4 regions of the Halomonas sp. B23F22_20 genome follow, and region 1 is predicted to be linked to each of the others. Evidence: predicted binding sites of a transcription regulator. Region 1 holds the regulator's gene; each other region holds the start of a gene.

Evidence for each region. The regulator sigma-54, encoded in region 1, starts transcription at its own class of promoters, with help from an activator protein. The targets are predictions, from matches to a motif close to TGGCACNNNNNTTGCTNT.
Region 2: speB (agmatinase) is a predicted target of sigma-54. The motif match lies at 1,931-1,948, and genes of this name have one in related genera.
Region 3: ACGTN6_RS14135 (urease accessory protein UreD) is a predicted target of sigma-54. The motif match lies at 2,097-2,114, and genes of this name have one in related genera.
Region 4: ACGTN6_RS16730 (ammonium transporter) is a predicted target of sigma-54. The motif match lies at 2,302-2,319, and genes of this name have one in related genera.

Annotation. Positions count from the first base shown of each region.
Region 1 covers NZ_JBIEKH010000013.1:76,554-80,762, forward strand. The annotation lists gene rapZ (RNase adapter RapZ) at 1-539, opposite strand, end outside; gene ACGTN6_RS12350 (PTS sugar transporter subunit IIA) at 572-1,057, opposite strand; gene hpf (ribosome hibernation-promoting factor, HPF/YfiA family) at 1,064-1,375, opposite strand; gene ACGTN6_RS12360 (RNA polymerase factor sigma-54) at 1,488-2,888, opposite strand; gene lptB (LPS export ABC transporter ATP-binding protein) at 3,042-3,767, opposite strand; gene lptA (lipopolysaccharide transport periplasmic protein LptA) at 3,764-4,209, opposite strand, start outside.
Region 2 covers NZ_JBIEKH010000018.1:68,954-73,162, forward strand. The annotation lists gene ACGTN6_RS15390 (YjiH family protein) at 1-880, opposite strand, end outside; gene speB (agmatinase) at 944-1,894, opposite strand; gene ACGTN6_RS15400 (sigma-54 interaction domain-containing protein) at 2,068-3,492, shown strand; gene ACGTN6_RS15405 (YbjQ family protein) at 3,599-3,940, shown strand; tRNA gene ACGTN6_RS15410 (tRNA-Pro) at 4,014-4,090, opposite strand; gene ispB (octaprenyl diphosphate synthase) at 4,175-4,209, opposite strand, start outside.
Region 3 covers NZ_JBIEKH010000016.1:33,625-37,833, reverse strand. The annotation lists gene ureC (urease subunit alpha) at 1-165, opposite strand, end outside; partial or broken gene ACGTN6_RS14145 (urease subunit beta) at 258-560, opposite strand; gene ureA (urease subunit gamma) at 684-986, opposite strand; gene ACGTN6_RS14135 (urease accessory protein UreD) at 1,147-2,052, opposite strand; gene urtE (urea ABC transporter ATP-binding subunit UrtE) at 2,337-3,035, opposite strand; gene urtD (urea ABC transporter ATP-binding protein UrtD) at 3,035-3,877, opposite strand; gene urtC (urea ABC transporter permease subunit UrtC) at 3,874-4,209, opposite strand, start outside.
Region 4 covers NZ_JBIEKH010000022.1:10,565-14,773, reverse strand. The annotation lists gene ACGTN6_RS16740 (LysE family translocator) at 11-610, opposite strand; gene ACGTN6_RS16735 (aminotransferase-like domain-containing protein) at 710-2,107, shown strand; gene ACGTN6_RS16730 (ammonium transporter) at 2,326-3,576, shown strand; gene ACGTN6_RS16725 (GFA family protein) at 3,678-4,106, opposite strand; gene ACGTN6_RS16720 (chloride channel protein) at 4,204-4,209, shown strand, end outside.

The DNA of each region.
Region 1 (4,209 bases):
AGGGGCACGCCGCGCTTGAAGCCGAACGACTCCACTGTCAGCGTCAGGCCTTCGCGACGATGACCGGCGACCTGGTCGGTGATGCGACCGCGCAGATCGTGTACCGAGAGTCGTGAAGTATCAATCAAGAGGTCGGCAAGGTCGCGGATCTCGGTCAGCGCTTCCTCTTCTCTATCGATCGCTTCGGCCAGCGTCATCTCGCTGTCCCGGGTCAGGGGATGGCGGCGACGGGTAGCGGAATAGCGTTCCAGAAGAATCCGGGCGTCGGTGGTCAGGTAGATGACCTGGCAATGGATGTTGCGGGCGCGAACGTCCTCGAGCAGCGACGGAAATCGCTCCAGGGCGTGGGGCAGGTTGCGGGCGTCGATGCTTACCGCGATGGCGCTGCGCAGAGATTGGCCGCTGCTGAGTTCGTCTACCAGCGGGCCCAGCAGCATGGCCGGCAGGTTGTCGATGGCATAGAAGCCGAGATCTTCCAGGGCTTGCAGGGCAATCGACTTGCCGGAGCCGGAGCGTCCGCTGATGATGACGAGTTGCATGACGGATCTCCTGGTCGGGGCGGACGCGGGGCTCAGCTGCGCCCGTTGGCGGCCGGGGCCTGTCGTCGAATGGCCTCAAGAAGGCAGTCGTGGAGCGCTCGCTGACTGTCGGCCCGGCGTAGTGCGCTGCGAGTTTCGGCGTCGTTCATCACGCTGGCCACCTGGCCGAGCAGGGCGAGATGAGCATCATCGGCCTCTTCAGGGACCAACAGGACGAATACCAGGTCAACGGGCTCGCCGTCGATGGCATCGAAGTCGACCGGTTCGGCGAGCTTGAGAAAGCCGGCGATGGGGGCCTTGCAGTGCGGGTTGCGGGAATGGGGGATGGCGACCCCATGTCCAATACCGGTACTGCCGAGGCGCTCACGACCGATCAGCCGGCTGAAGACCTCCTGGCTGTCGAGGCTCGGAGTGTTCTGGGCAATGAAGGTGCTGAAGAATTCCAGCACCCTCTTCTTGCTTCCCCCGGGCACACCGAACAGGGTGCGCTCCGGGGGCAGGATGGCTTCGAGAGACATGGCAGCTCAGCGGACGCTTGCGGCGCCCTGGGCGCGGGCCTGGGTTTTTTCCTTGTGCTTGACCAACTGGCGGTCCAGCTTGTCGGCAAGGGCGTCGATGGCAGCGTACATGTCGCCGTCCATCGCCTCGGCGTGTAGATCGGCACCGGCGGCATGCAGGGTGCAGGCGGCCTGCTGACGTTCCTTTTCGACGGAGAGCGTGACCTGCACGGTGGTGATGTTGTCGTAATGGCGCTCGAGGCGCGTGAGCTTCTCCTGCACGTAGTCACGCAGGGGATCGGTCAGTTCCACATGGTGGCCGGTGAGGTTGACTTGCATGACACGCTCCTTGCTCCTTGGGTGGTGATCCGATTGTAACCCTTTTTGGTGCCGTGCAAACCCCCCGCGCCAGGCGCTTTTCCACGCCCTTCTGGGGAGTCTCCCCGTGGTATCAGCCGAGACGCTTTCGCCGGCTGGACGAGGGGATCTGCATTGCCTCGCGGTACTTGGCGACGGTACGCCTGGCCACCTCGATGCCTTCCTCGGCGAGCAGTTCGACCAGCTTGCTGTCGGACAGTGGCTTGCGCGACGGCTCGTCCTGGATCAGTTTGCGAATACGGGCGCGGATGGCGGTGCTGGAGTGGGCATCCTCGCCGTCTCCGACCTGGCTCGAGAAGAAATACTTGAGCTCGAATACGCCGCGCGGGGTATGGATGAACTTCTGGGTGGTCACTCGCGAGATGGTCGATTCGTGCATCTCCACCGCCTGGGCAATGTCGGCCAGGATAAGCGGCTTCATCGCCTCCTCGCCCTGTTCGAGGAAGTCGATCTGGCGGGTCATCACCTCGCGTCCGACCCTGAGCAGGGTGTCGTTGCGGCTGGTCAGGCTCTTGATCAGCCAGCGAGCCTCCTGGAGATGGTCCTTGAGGAACTGGTTGTCGTCGCTCTTGTCGGCGCGGCGGATCAGGGCGGCATAGTCGGGCTGGATACGCAGCCGCGGCATGGCCTCGGGGTTGAGTTCGATGCGCCAGCCCTGTGGCGTGTGGCGAGCGACCAGGTCGGGAATCACGTAGTCGTTGTCGTCGCCCGCATAGGCGCTGCCCGGTCGTGGATCGAGGCCGCGAATCAGGGTGATGACACGGTCGAGGGCGTCGTCGTCGAGCCCCAGGCGTCGCTTGAGCAGGCGACGATCGTTACCGGCCAGGGCCTCCAGGAATTGACGCACCAGACGCCTGGCCTGGGGAAGTAGTGGCGTGTCATCGGGTAGCGTGGCGAGCTGCAGCATCAGGCACTCGCGTAGATCCCGGGCAAAGACCCCGGTGGGCTCGAACTGCTGCAGGCGCATCAGCACCGCTTCTACCTCGCGGGTGGCGAGCCCTGCCAGGCCCTGGGCACGCAGGCCGTCACGCAGCTCGTCCAGCGGCTGATCCAGATAGCCGTCGGCGTTGACCGCGTCGATCAGGCTCTCGGCGATGCGTGTCTCGCGCTCATCGAGGTCGCTCATGGCCAACTGCCAGCCGAGATGGCTTTGCAGGCTCTGGCCGGCGGCCTGACGCTCGAAGTCGGGGGCTTCGCCGCTGCCGCCGGCATCCTGGAAGGTGTCCGACCAGTCGCTGTCCACGGAGAGTTCCGCGGGAATCTCGTCGGACCAGTCGTCTTCCGGGGTCTCGCCGACCGCCTGTTCGCCGAAATCGTCCTCGAGCTCCAGCATGGGATTGGCTTCCAGCGCCTGCTGGATTTCCTGACGGAGGTCGAGGGTCGAGAGCTGCAACAGGCCGATCGCTTGTTGCAGCTGGGGCGTCATGGTCAGTTGGGTGCCGACGCGCAGTTGCAGGGATGCCTTCATGGCCATGGATGGTTCCACTCCTCCGGCGAAGAGTTTCCTACCCTAGTGCCCCGGATGGCGCCATGCAAGTGTTGATGAAGCAATTAGCATGCCAATGGCAATTGGCATGCCCGTCGTCGCTTGGCGACGCTATATCAGTGACTTGCGAAGCTGTTGAGCTTAGAGTCGGAAGTCCTGGCCGAGGTAGACGTCGCGTACGCGCTGGTTGGCCAGGATCTGTTCGGTGTCGCCCTTGGCGATGATCTGGCCGTCGCCGACGATGTAGGCGCCGTCGCAGATGTCCAGTGTCTCGCGGACGTTGTGATCGGTGATCAGCACCCCGATCTCACGGGCCTTGAGCTGGCGAATGATGCCCTTGATCTCGCCTACCGAGATGGGGTCGACGCCGGCGAAGGGCTCGTCGAGCAGGATGAAGTCAGGTTCGGTGGCCAGGGCTCGGGCGATCTCCACCCGTCGCCGCTCGCCGCCGGACAGGCTCATGCCCAGGTTGTCGCGAATATGGGTGACGTGGAAGTCCTCGAGCAGTTGTTCGAGGCGTTCGCGGCGCTGGGGACGGCCGAGATCGCGGCGGGTTTCGAGGATCGCCATGATGTTGTCGGCAACCGACAGTTTGCGGAAGATCGAGGCTTCCTGGGGCAGGTAGCCGATACCGGCTCGTGCCCGCTCGTGCATGGCGCTGCCCGAGAGGTCGTGGTCGTCGATGGAGACCTGCCCCGCGTCGGCCCGTACCAGGCCGACGATCATGTAGAAGGAGGTGGTCTTGCCGGCGCCGTTGGGGCCCAGCAGGCCGACGATGTGACCCTGGCGGATCTCCAGGCTGATGTCATGGACCACGCGGCGACGCTTGTAGCTCTTGGCCAGATGATGGGCGCTCAGGGTCTTCATTGGCCGTCCTGCTGTTCCGGCTCCAGGGTCATGCGCACTCGCTGGCGCTCGTCGACGCCCTCGGCATCGGCGCGGGCCTGAACGACCCGGCGGTCGAGGAAGTACTCCAGGTAGCCGCCGTCGAAGGTGTCCCCGCCCTGGTGAAGCTCGGCCTGGTCGATCAATTCGATGCGGCGTTCGGCCACGTGGTAGACCACCGTGCGCCCCCAGGCCCGGACCAGTGGCTGGTCGGGGGCGGGCTTCTGCTCCAGGTAGGCGCGCTGGCCGGTGGCGGTGGCGGAAGTCAGCTGGCCGGCGGCGTTGCGCTGGATCTCGACGCGATCGCCGGTCAACTGCATGCTGCCTTGCTGAATGTTCACGTCGCCCTGATAGACGGCGGTGCCGGCCCGGTCGTCGAGGTCCAGGCGATCGGCTTCTACCTGGATGGGGGCGCTGGCATCGC
Region 2 (4,209 bases), on a different contig from region 1:
GGTCGCCGGTGTTTTCTTCCTGGATGCGGCAGCCCGCCGGTTCATAGTAGGCGTTGGACTTGCGCGACAGCGGAGGAAGGCGCGGCACGATGACGGCGGCGACCAGGCCGGCCACGACCACGGTCAGGTAGAAGGGGATGAAGAGGTGGTTGATGCCGATGAAGCTGGTCACCAGCAGCGCGAAGGCGATGGAGACGATGGAGAAGTTGGTGGCGATGGCCGAGGCCTCGCGGCAGTTGTAGTAGCCCTGTTCGTACTGCTGGGTGGTGATCAGCACGCCCACGGTGCCGGAGCCCATCCAGGAGGCGGTGGCGTCGATGGCGCTGCGCCCGGGTAGGCCGAAGATCTTGCGGAAGGGCGTGCGCACCAGGCTGCCGATGAACTCCATGAAGCCGAAGTCGACCAGGAAGGGCAGCAGGATGGCGGCGAAGAAGAAGAAGGTCAGCAGCACTGGGGCGAGATCGTTGAGCATCACCCCGCCGGTGAAGGAGGCGGTGACCATCTCGGGGCCGACCTGGAAGTAGGTCATCAGCGCGAATGCCGCGCCGAGGACGCGCATCACCAACCACAGCGGCGCCACGTCGAACAGCTCGTGCAGGGCGCCCTGGCGAGCCCAGGCCGGGCGGGTGAGCTTGACCGTGAGCGTCAGCACGACGGAAAGGCACAGCACCACCGTGGCGATGGTCGGCAGGGCGTCGCCGAGGGCCGCCTTGAGGCCGTCGGCCATCAAGCCCATGCCGATGTTGATGGTGTCGCCGGTCGAGAAGGGCACCAGGAACAGGCCGACGCCGAGCAGCGAGGGGATCAGGAACTTCAGCAGACCGCTGCGGCTCAAGGGCGCGGCGCGGTTGGCGAGGGTCGTTTCGAAGGAATCAGCCATGGGATTTCCCTGTTGGTCTTGTAATGGGTGTGGCCCGGTGCCGCCGGGCCGAGCGGGCGGCGGTCAGTCGCGACGCTTGACCCCGGGCAGCACGCACAGCATCTCGTAGAGCAGGGTGGCGCCCATCAGTGCGGTGTTGCCGCTGGTGTCATAGGGCGGGGAGACTTCGACCAGGTCGCCACCGACCACGTTGAGGCCGGCCGCGCCGCGCACGATCTCAAGGCCCTGCTGGGCGGTGAGGCCGCCCATCTCGACGGTGCCGGTGCCGGGAGCGACAGAGGGGTCGAGGCCGTCGATATCGAAGGAGATGTACACCGGGCCGTCGCCCATCTGCTCGCGCACTTCGGCCATCAGCGGCTCGAGCGACTTGTACCAGCACTCCTCGGCGGTGACCACGCGGAAGCCCTGCTCGCGGCACCAATCGAAGTCGTCGGCGGCATAGCCGGTGCCGCGCAGGCCGATCTGCACCACTCGCTTGCTGTCCAGCAGCCCCTCTTCCTGGGCGCGACGGAAGGGGCAGCCGTGGGCGACTTCCTCGCCGAACATGTGCTCGTTGACGTCGGCATGGGCGTCGACGTGGATCACCCCGACCGGGCCGTGCTTCTTGGCGATGGCGCGCAGCAGCGGCCAGGTCAGGGTGTGATCGCCACCCAGCGTCAGCGGCACGCAGCCGTGGGACAACACCTCGTCGTAGAAATCGGTGATGATGTCGAGATTCTTGGGCAGGTTGAAGGTGTTGATCGGCACGTCGCCGATGTCGGCCACCTGCAGGCTGTCGAAGGGCGCGGCGCGGGTGGCCATGTTGTAGGGGCGCAGCATGCGCGACTCGTCGCGGATCTGGCGCGGGCCCAGCCGGGTGCCGGGGCGGTTTGAGGTGCCGATGTCCATGGGCACGCCGATGAAGGCGGCATCGAGGCCCGCGGCGCTGTCCTGGGTGGGCAGGCGCATCATGGTGGCTGGTCCGCCGAAGCGCGGCATTTCGTTGCCGCCGAGGGGCTGGTTGAAGTCGCTCATCTTCTGCTCCGCGTTATGGATTGTCCTGCTGCTGTAGAAGCATAAAGCGTGCCAATTTTAATGCTTTGATATGGCGAATCTTTTTTCTCAATCGATGCATTGTTGAATCATCGGGAGGCGTCGAGTGATACGATAATGAATCGTGATTCAATTGTGCATCGACACGAGGCCCCATGAGCGAGCTCGACAGCCGTATCCTGCAGACCATCATCGAGACCGCCCACGATCACTTCTTCGTGGTCGACGCCGACGGCCGGGTGCGCGACGTCAGCCCCGCGGCGGCGGCGGTCTACGGCATGTCCCGGGAAGACCTGTGTCGCACCACCGTGCAGGCCCTGGAGGCTCAGGGGGTGCTCAAACCGTCGATCAGCCTGGAGGTCATGCGCACCGGACGGCCTGCCCAGCTGATGCAGGTGACCGGTACGGGGCGACGGGTGGTCGCCCAGGCGCATCCGGTGTTCCAGGCCGGTCGACTGGCGGCGGTGGTCAGCCGCTCCATGGACCTGACCGACCTGCAGCTGCTGCAGGAGGAATATGCGCTGCTGCAACGACGCTTCAGCGAGCACCTGAGGCGTGGCGGCGGCGCCGAGGAGGTCGGCCTCGAGGCCGAGCTGGGCGAGCTGGAGGTGCGCAGCGAGGTGATGCGTGAGGTGGCCATGCTACTCAAGCGCGTGGCGCCGACCGATGCCACGGTGCTGATGCTCGGCGAGTCGGGCGTCGGCAAGACCGCCTTCGCCCGCCAGCTGCACCGCTGGAGCGCTCGTCGCGAGGGCCCCTTCATCGATGTCAACTGCGGCGCCATCCCGGAGAGCCTGTTCGAGTCGGAGATGTTCGGCTATCGGCACGGCGCCTTCAGCGGTGCGGCGCCGGGTGGCAAGGCGGGGCTGCTGGAGCAGGCCGAGGGCGGCACCCTGTTCCTCGACGAGATCGGCGAGCTGCCGCTGGCGATGCAGACCAAGCTGCTCAAGGTCATCCAGGATGGCAGCGTGACCCGGCTGGGCGATACCCGGCCTCGCCGCGTCGACTTTCGCCTGGTGGTGGCCACCAACCAGGACCTGGCCCGCGGCGTCGAGGAGGGGCGCTTCCGGCTCGACCTCTATTACCGGCTCAACGTCATTCCCGTCACCCTGCCGCCGCTTCGCGAGCGCCGCGAGGACATTCCCGGCTTGGTCGAGCGCCAGCTCAAGCGCCTCAATGCCCGCTACGGCCGCGACAAGCTGATGGGGCGCGACGTCTGGCAGGAGCTGATGGGCCGCGACTGGCCGGGCAACGTTCGCGAGCTGGAGAACTGGCTGGAGCGGGCCTGGCTCTCTGCCGGGGACGATGTCATTCGCGGTGATCCAGAGCCGGCGGGATCCCGCCCGGGGCCGATGATCTCGTCGCAGCAGCAGGCTGCGTCCCGCGGCGAGGCATCCATGGGGCTGGAGGAGGGGGAATCGCTCAAGGCGGCGCTGGCGCGCACCGAGAGGGCCATCCTGGCCGAGCTGTGCGCGGAGCTGCCTTCTACCTATGCGCTTGCCGATCGGCTCGGCATCAGCCAGCCCAGCGTGGTGCGCAAGCTTCGCCGGCACGGCCTGCGCATCAGGCGCGATGCCTGAGAGCGTGTAGCGTCAGGCGTTGCGCGGGGCGCGAAGAGGCGCTTATCTTGAGGGTCTTGCCGGCGCATGCGCCGGCCGACGCCATCGCCGACCAGAGGGAACGTCCATGTCCGACCGCCTGCTTTTGACCACCTCCTCGCACCTCGAGGGCTACCGCGTCACCGAGCATCTCGACATCGTCTCGGCCGAATGCGTGTTCGGCATGAACGTGTTCAAGGACATGTTTTCGGGGCTGCGCGACTTCTTCGGCGGCCGCAACAAGTCTTCCCAGGACGCCCTGCGCGATGCCCGCATCGCCTGCCTTGACGAGCTGCGCCGCGAGGCGGAGGCACTCGGTGCCAACGCGGTGATTGGCGTCGACCTCGACTACAGCGAGATTTCCGGCGGCGGCAAGTCGATGCTGTTTCTGGTGGCCACTGGGACGGCGGTGAAGGTGACGCGAGGGTGAAGGAAGGGGCTGAGTCACCAACCAAAAACGGCCACCGCTCTATGAGCTAAGTGGCCGTTTTTACGGAATTCTGTGGTCGGAGTAGCAGGATTCGAACCTACGACCTCTGCCTCCCGAAGGCAGCGCTCTACCAAGCTGAGCTATACTCCGATGTCGTCGTCTGTGCGGCGACGGATGGGCATTATACGTAATCGAACGTCGGACGCAAGCCCCTCGGCCCATCCAGTGCTGAAATCAGTTGCGACGCTCCACCGCCAGGCGGGCCAGTG
Region 3 (4,209 bases), on a different contig from region 1:
GCCGAACTTCACCTCGTCACCGTAATGGGTCGCGTCGCGCTCGACCTCGACCCACAGCTCGGTGTCGCCGAGACGCACCCGATCACCCACCGTGGGGCCGTACATGTCGGCATAGGCCCGGCGGCTGATCTTGCTAGGGGTGGTATTGGGCGTGTTATCCGTCATGACGACGCTCCTTGATCGGCATCACCGGATGACGGGGTTCGCGCGTCGTCGGGCGCGGTAGAGGCATTACGCTCGGCTTCGGTAGCGATGGAAAGCTCACCCATGACCTCGCCGCGGAAGCCGTAGATACGCCGGTGGCCGACGAACGGGATCAGCGTCACCTCCCGTGACTGGCCGGGCTCGAAGCGGATCGCCGTGCCCGCGGCCACGTCGAGGCGTCGACCACGCGCCAGGTCCCGGTCGAAGACCAGCGCCGGGTTGGCCTCGGCGAAGTGATAGTGGGACCCGACCTGCACCGGGCGATCGCCGGTGTTGGCCACCTCGAGGGTGATCCGCTCGCGCCCCTCGCAGAGCGCGATCTCTCCATCCTGAAGCCGATATTCACCGGGAATCATCTATTCGCTCCTTTCAGTCGCCGTGAGGGGTGAGTAGTGAGGGGTGAGTGGACACAGGCGTGCCGCTACCTTCTGTACGACTCACCCTTGACGATTCACCATTTACATTCAGCCATTCACGTCTCACACAATCGGATGGTGGATGGTGACCAGCTTGGTCCCGTCCGGGAACGTCGCCTCCACCTGCACCTCGTCGACCATCTCGGCCACACCCTCCATGACCTCGTCGCGGCCGAGGATCTCGCGGCCCGCGCCCATCAGCTCGGCGACGCTCTTGCCATCGCGAGCGCCCTCCATGATCTCGCAGCTGATCAGCGCCACGGCCTCCGGATAGTTCAGCTTCAGGCCGCGGTCGCGGCGCCGCTCGGCCAGCAGACCGGCGGTGAACAGCAGCAGCTTGTCCTTGTCTCTCGGGGTCAGCTCCATCGCGATAGCTCCCTAGCCATTTTGCTTTAATTCGATGCCCAGCCAGTCGCAACCGGGCTGGAAGAGCGGCGCTTCGCGCCTGGAAGCGTGAAGCCGGAAGTCCCCCAATGCCTGGAAGCCGGAGACTTCAAGCTTCCCGCTTCGAGCTTCCAGCTCCTCGTCAGGTCAGCCATATCCGCGGCACACAGGCCGGCCGCCCGGCCAGCCGGGGGCGCAGCACCTCCCAGGCCCGCTGGCACAGCGACCAGGCGACGTTGCGCTCACCGCCCAGGTAGCGCAGCAACAGCACGCCCTGGCGCACCGTCACCGCCCATTCCCGGCTCGCCGGCAGCGCCTCGCGCAGCTCGGCGATCGCGTCCGTCTCGTCGTCGAGCCCCACCGCCCACAGCGTCGCCTGAACGCCGGCGCCGCCCTGCCCCCAGGCGCCACGGAAGCGGCGATGGGTCGGGTCCAGCACCTGGCGTTCGCACCACAGCGGGCGCCCCTCACGGGTCAGGCGAAAGCGCTGCTCGATGGCCCCCGACACATAGGGCAATTCGCTTGCCGGCCGTCCCAGCGCCAGCACCTCCCAGCCCAGGCAGCACGCGCCGGCGGCCAGCTCGATGTCGGTGACCTGGCTGCCCTTCGAGCCATCGAAGGCGATGGTCTCCTGGGGCAGCCATTCCAGCAGCGCATCCTCGGCCACGCCGAGCCGTGTGTGCTGATACCAGCGCACGCCCTGGCTGTCGGCACGATAGAGCTTGTTGGCCGCCGGCGTGGTGAGCAGCGCCTGGGCGCCGGGCTCGAGCCGGACCGCGATGGCGAGCTCGTCACCGCTGACCAGACCACCGGGCGGATGCAGCAGATAGACATGGCAGGCACCGGGCCGGCCCGCCGCGTCGGGGGCTTCCGGGTAGAAAGGCCGCTGCACCCGCAGCGGCCCCTGATGACGGGCCCTGAGCATCCGGGTATGACCATCCGCACGGACATCGAAGGCCAGCGACAGCGATGCCGCCCAGCGACGCTCGCCGTCGAAGCGATGGCCCGACTCGGCGGGCAACGGGAGGGCTCGCGAAATGGCGGTCATCGACGGGTCCTGTGGTCCGGTGGCTGTTGTCCATTGCCCTAACTTCAGCAAGCCACGTACCAGGTTGGTGAAATTACGAAATAGTCATTAATAAACAATATTTTATCTTGTACACAATCGCGTATCCCAAGGCGGCGCTGCACCAGGAAGGCACATTCAGGGCCTCGTCATGCACTCCTATCGGTCGCCGAATGTCTCTTTCGCACCAGCATGACGCAAGACGCCCGTCGCGAGCGGACCTCGCGACGGGCGTGGGGCGGGTGAGCAGAATCCGACGGTCAGCGTCAGACGGTCAGGTGGGTCTTGATCAGCTCGTCGTCGAGCTCGTCGATCGCCCCCTCGGCCACCGGCCTGCCACGATCCATGATCGCAAAACGATCGGCATACTGGCGGGCGAAAGGCAGCTTCTGCTCGACCAGCAGCACGGTCAGGCCGTCCTCGCGGATCAGCCGCCGGATCACCTCGCCGATCTGGGCGACGATGTTGGGCTGGATGCCCTCCCCCGGCTCGTCGAGGATCAAGAGCTTTGGCTCGAGCACCAGGGCGCGGCCGATGGCCAGCTGCTGCTGCTGGCCGCCGGAGAGGTCGCCGCCGCGCCGATGGCGCATCTCGGCGAGCACCGGGAACAGCTCATAGATGCGCTCGGGAATGCGCTTCGCGCCGTCGCCGCGGGCCGCCAGACCGGTGCGGAGATTCTCCTCCACGGTCAGCAGCGGGAAGATCTGGCGTCCCTGGGGCACGTAGCCGATGCCCAGCCGCGAGCGGTCCTCTATGCGTTTATTCGTCAGCTGCACGTCGTCGGCGTAGCGCAGGCTGCCTGAGGCCACCGCGACCTCGCCCATCACCGCCTTCATCAGGGTGGTCTTGCCCACCCCGTTGCGGCCCATCACGCAGGTGCACTGCCCGGCCGGCACCTCGAGGTCGACGCCCCACAGGGTATGGCTCTCGCCGTAGTACTGATCGAGTGCGCGAATACTCAGCATCAGGCGTCCTCCGTGTTGTCCGACTCGGTGCCCAGATAGACCTCGACCACCTTCGGATCGCTCGACACCTGATCCATGCTGCCCTCAGCCAGCACGCTGCCCTGGTGCAGCACCGTCACGGTGCGCGCGATCGAGCGCACGAAGCCCATGTCGTGTTCGACCACCACCACCGACTGCTTTCCTGCCAGGCCGGTGAGCAGCTCGGCGGTGCGCTCCATTTCCTGTTCGGTCATCCCCGCCACCGGCTCGTCGACCAGTAGCAGCCGCGGCCGCTGCATCAGCAGCATGCCGATTTCCAGCCACTGTTTCTGCCCATGGGACAGGATGCCGGCGGGCCGGTCGCGATGCCCGGCCAGGCCGATGGTGACCAGCACCTCGTCGATGCGGTCCCGCGCCTCGCCGGACAGCCTGGCGCTCAGCGTCGGCCAGATGCGCTTGTCGGCGGCCATCGCCAACTCGAGATTCTCGAACACCGTCAGGGCCTCGAAGGTGGTCGGCTTCTGGAACTTGCGACCGATGCCGAGGCTCGCGATCTCGGGCTCTTTCATGGTCAGCAGATTGTGGCGGCTGCCGAACCACACCGAGCCGTGATCGGGCCGGGTCTTGCCGGTGATGATGTCCATCATGGTGGTCTTGCCGGCGCCGTTGGGGCCGATGATGCAGCGCAGCTCGCCGTCGTCGATGGTCAGGTTCAGGTCATTGATGGCGCGGAAGCCGTCGAAGCTGACGCTGACGTCCTCCAGATACAGGATGGGGCCGTGGCGCACGTCCACCGGCGAGCGTGCCGGCGCCATGAAGTCGAAGACGCGATCGCGGCTGGCCATCTCCTTGAACAGGTTCATGAGCTCGCTCCCTGCGCGGGTGTCTCGGAGGCGCCGTCATCACGACGGCGGCGCAGCGACGCCAGCAGGCCGGCCACGCCCTTCGGCAGCAGAACCGTGACCACCACGAAGAGCCCGCCGAGGGCGAACAGCCAGGCCTCCGGCATCACGCCGGTGAACACCGTCTTGGCGTAGTTGACCACCAGCGCCCCGATCACCGCGCCGTAGAGGGTGCCGCGGCCGCCGAGCGCCACCCACAGCACCACCTCGATGGAGAAGATGGGCGAGAACTCGCCGGGGTTGATGATGCCGACCTGGGGCACGTAGAGCGCGCCGGCCACGCCGGCGAGCAT
Region 4 (4,209 bases), on a different contig from region 1:
CGCCCCACCGTCAGCCAAGAATGAAGATCACGCAGGCTGCGGTGAGCGCGCCCATGCTGCCGTTGAACACCCGCCAGGCGCGCGGCCCCTTGAGCCAGCGGCCGATGGCCATGCCGAACCCCGCCCACATCGAGATGCAGGGCAGCGCCACCAGTTCGGCGAAGCCGGCCAGCACCAGGGCGTTGACGACGGTGTTGCCACCCTCGGGCAGGAAGCTCGCCATCAGCGTCAGGCCCATCACCCAGGCCTTGGGGTTGGCGAACTGGAAGGCCGCCGCCTGCCAGAAGCTCTGGGGGCGCCCCTCGGCATCGCCGAAGCGGGGCGGCGGCGCCGTGGCGATGCCCCAGGCCAGGTACAGCAGGTAGAGGCTGCCGGCCACGCGCAGCAGGGTCTGCACCAGCGGGAAACGCTCGAAGACCATGCCAAGGCCCAGGGCGATGGCCGAGAACAGTACGAAGCAGCCGCCCATGATGCCCAGCAAGTGCGGCAGGGTGCGCCGGAAGCCGTAGTTGGCGCCGGAGGCGGTGAGCATCACGTTGTTAGGGCCGGGCGTGATGGTCATGGAGATCATGAACAGCGACGCGGGCCCGAAGGCGGCCAGAGTGTCCATCTAAATTGTACCCCTACAATCCTGGTGAATGGGTTTATTTATGCCGACTTTTCTGAGCATAATGGGCACAATTACGACGTCAAAGGTTTTATTGTCACCATGACAATCTGGACTCCGACACTCGCCGACGGCGGCCCACGCTACCGGCGCATCGCCGAGGCCATGGCCGAGGCGATCGGCAGCGGCGACCTCAACCCGGGTGAGAAGCTACCGCCGCAGCGCCAGCTGGCCGACCGTCTGGGCGTCACCGTGGGCACCATCACTCGCGCCTACGCCGAGGCCCAACGCCACGGCTGGGTCGAATCCCGGGTCGGCAGCGGCACCTATGTGCGTCGAGCGGCCGAGGATGACCACGTCCCCTTCTTCCGCGCCGGCCAGCCGGCGGGTGACGGCGTCATCGACATCAGCATGAGCCTGCCGCCGCCCCATCCGCTGCGCGCTCGCGGCCTGCAGCGCGCCCTGGAGGGCATCGCCGCGTCCCCCGATGCCCTGCAGGCCGCCACCGAGTATCAGCACGAGGCAGGTAGCGAGGCCCAGCGGGCACGCATCGCCGCCTGGCAGGGCAGCCACGGCCTGCCCGACGACCCCACGCGCCTGCTGATCACCCAGGGCGGCCAGCACGGCATTCACCTGCTGGTGCACAATCTCGCCCAGCCGGGCGACCTGGTGGCCGCCGATGCCCTCACCTACCCCGGCTTCGTCTGCGCCGCCCAGCAGGCCCATCTGCGCCCGATGGCGGTACCGATGGACGCCGACGGCTTGGACGTGGAGGCCCTGGCCCGGCTGTGCGCCCGCCAGCCACCCCGTCTGCTCTACACCACCCCGGACCTCAACAACCCCACCGGGGCACGGCTCAGCGAGGCCCGCCGCGAACGCCTGGTGGCCCTGGCCCGCGAACACGACATCTGGCTGATCGAGGATGCCGTGCAGTACCTGCCCGAGGCCCAGCGCGGCACGCCGCTGATCGACCTGGCCCCGGAGCGTACCCTGCACATCTTCAGCACCTCCAAGGTACTGGCCGGTGGGCTGCGCATCGGCAGCCTCACAGTGCCGGAGCAGCTGCAGGAGCGCCTCTGCTCGGCCCTGCGCTCCCAGAGCTGGATGGTGCCGCCGCTGATGGTGGAGGCGGCCTGCCGCTGGATGGAGGATCCCGACAGTCGCGAGCTGCTGCGCTGGCAGATCGACGAGCTGGCCGCCCGCCGCCGCCTGGCACTGGACCGCCTGGCTGCCTACGCGCCGCTGTGCCGCGAGGGCTCGTCGTTGATCTGGCTGCCCCTGCCGGAGGGACGACGCAGCAGCGAGGTGCAGGCGCTGCTGGCCCGACGTGGGGTCAAGGTCTCCACTCCCGAGCCGTTCTGCATGGGCAGTGAGCCGGCGCCCCAGGCCATTCGGCTGTGCCTGGGCCCGGCCGAGACCCGCGAGACCCTAGATCGAGCGCTGACGATCGTCGACGAGCTGCTATCCGAGCCGCCCTCGTCGCCCTGGCAGACGCTTTAACGCTCGCCAGGCTCGACACCAGCGGCTCGGACGCATGACGACCAGGCCGGCGACGGGTGTAGGGACGGGGATTCACCCCAAGCGTGCAAGGTGGCGCAACATGGCACCATTGGGGTGCAATCTCGTCACGAGGCGGCTCACTCGCCCCGTGACGGTGCCGAGAAAGCACTGACATGGCGCAATATGCGCCAGAATGGAACACTAATTGCTTCTCTCCGATGAATCTTGCCATTCCCCATGCATCAGGAGAGATCATTCCCGTGGATATCACGAGTGCCGTCGAGACCCTGACCCAGAGCGCCAACACGCTATTCATCCTGATCGGCGCCATCATGGTGCTGGCCATGCACGCCGGCTTCGCCTTCCTCGAGGTGGGCACGGTGCGCCACAAGAACCAGGTCAACGCCCTGGTCAAGATCATGACTGACTTCGGCGTCTCGGCGCTGGTCTACTTCTTCGTCGGCTATTACATCGCCTACGGCACCCACTTCTTCGCCGGCGCCGAGGAACTGACCGCCGGCCACGGCTATGCCCTGGTAAAGTTCTTCTTCCTGATGACCTTCGCCGCGGCGATCCCGGCCATCGTTTCCGGGGGCATCGCCGAGCGCGCCCGCTTCTACCCCATGCTGGTCGCCGCCGGGGCGATCGTCGGGCTGGTCTACCCCTTCTTCGAAGGTATCGTCTGGAACGGCAACTACGGCCTGCAGGACTGGCTCGCCGCCACCTTCGGCGCCGGCTTCCACGACTTCGCCGGCTCCGTGGTGGTGCACGCCTTCGGCGGCTGGGTGGCGTTGGTGGCGCTGCTGCTGCTGGGCGCCCGCCGCGGCCGCTATCGCGGCGGCAAGGTAGTGGCCTTCGCGCCCTCCAACATCCCCTTCCTGTCGCTGGGCGCCTGGATCCTGACCATCGGCTGGTTCGGCTTCAACGTCATGTCGGCCCAGACGCTGGACAGCATCAGCGGCCTGGTGGCGGTCAACAGCCTGATGGCCATGGTCGGCGGCATCCTGGTCGCCATGGTGCTGGGCAAGAAGGACCCGGGCTTCATCCATAACGGCCCGCTGGCCGGCCTGGTGGCGGTCTGCGCCGGCTCCGACCTGATGCACCCGATCGGTGCACTGGTCACCGGCGGCGTGGCCGGCGCGCTGTTCGTGTGTCTCTTCGAGTGGGCGCAGGAACGCGTCGAGCGCCTCGACGACGTGCTGGGCGTGTGGCCGCTGCACGGAGTGTGCGGCGTGTGGGGCGGCATCGCCGCGGGCATCTTCGGCCAGGCGGGGCTCGGCGGCCTCGGTGGCGTCAGCCTGATGGCCCAGCTGATCGGCTCGCTGGCTGGCGTGGCGGTCGCGGTCATCGGCGGCCTGGTGGTCTACGGCCTGGTGGCCAAGGTCTCCGGGCTGCGCCTCAGCCAGGAAGAGGAGTTCAACGGCGCCGACCTGAGCATTCACCGCATCGGCGCCACCTCGATGGATTGAAGCGCATCGAACCGACACGACGCGGGGCCCAACGGGCCCCGCACGCTACGCCTGGCGCCGTTCTCCTCGCTCCTTTCCCCTTGCACCTCGCCCCTTGCTCCTCACTCCTCCAGCGTCTCTCCCGAACCGCCGAGTTCCGCCGGCACATCCTTCATCTTGGGCAGCCCATCGGGAATGCGCAGCACCGATTCCTGGTAATGCACGTGCAGTTGGGGCGCGAAGGCCAGGCCGGGCAGCAACGCCGCATAGACATCGACCAGCCCCATGCCCGGGTGCTCGGTCAGCACGTGCCCGCCGCAGCGTCGACACCAGCGGCGCCGGCTGGCGGACGTCTTCTGGTAGCTCTCCAGCGCCTCTTCCCCCTGAGTGATCCGCACCGCATCGGGTTTCCAGAGGGTAAAGGCATTCACCGGGCCGGCCGACCAATGCCGGCAGGACTCACAGTGGCAATAGCCCATCGCCTCGGGCTTGCCCTCGACCTCCAACTGGACGGCGCCACAGAAGCAGCCGCCTTGATAGCGCTCGCTCATTGATCACCTCTCTGCGCTAACGGGTTGCCTGTCCCGTTGAGTGTAGTGCGCAGCCTGTTGTCGAACCGCATCACGCCGCTTCCGTGAGACGTCGAAAGTGGAT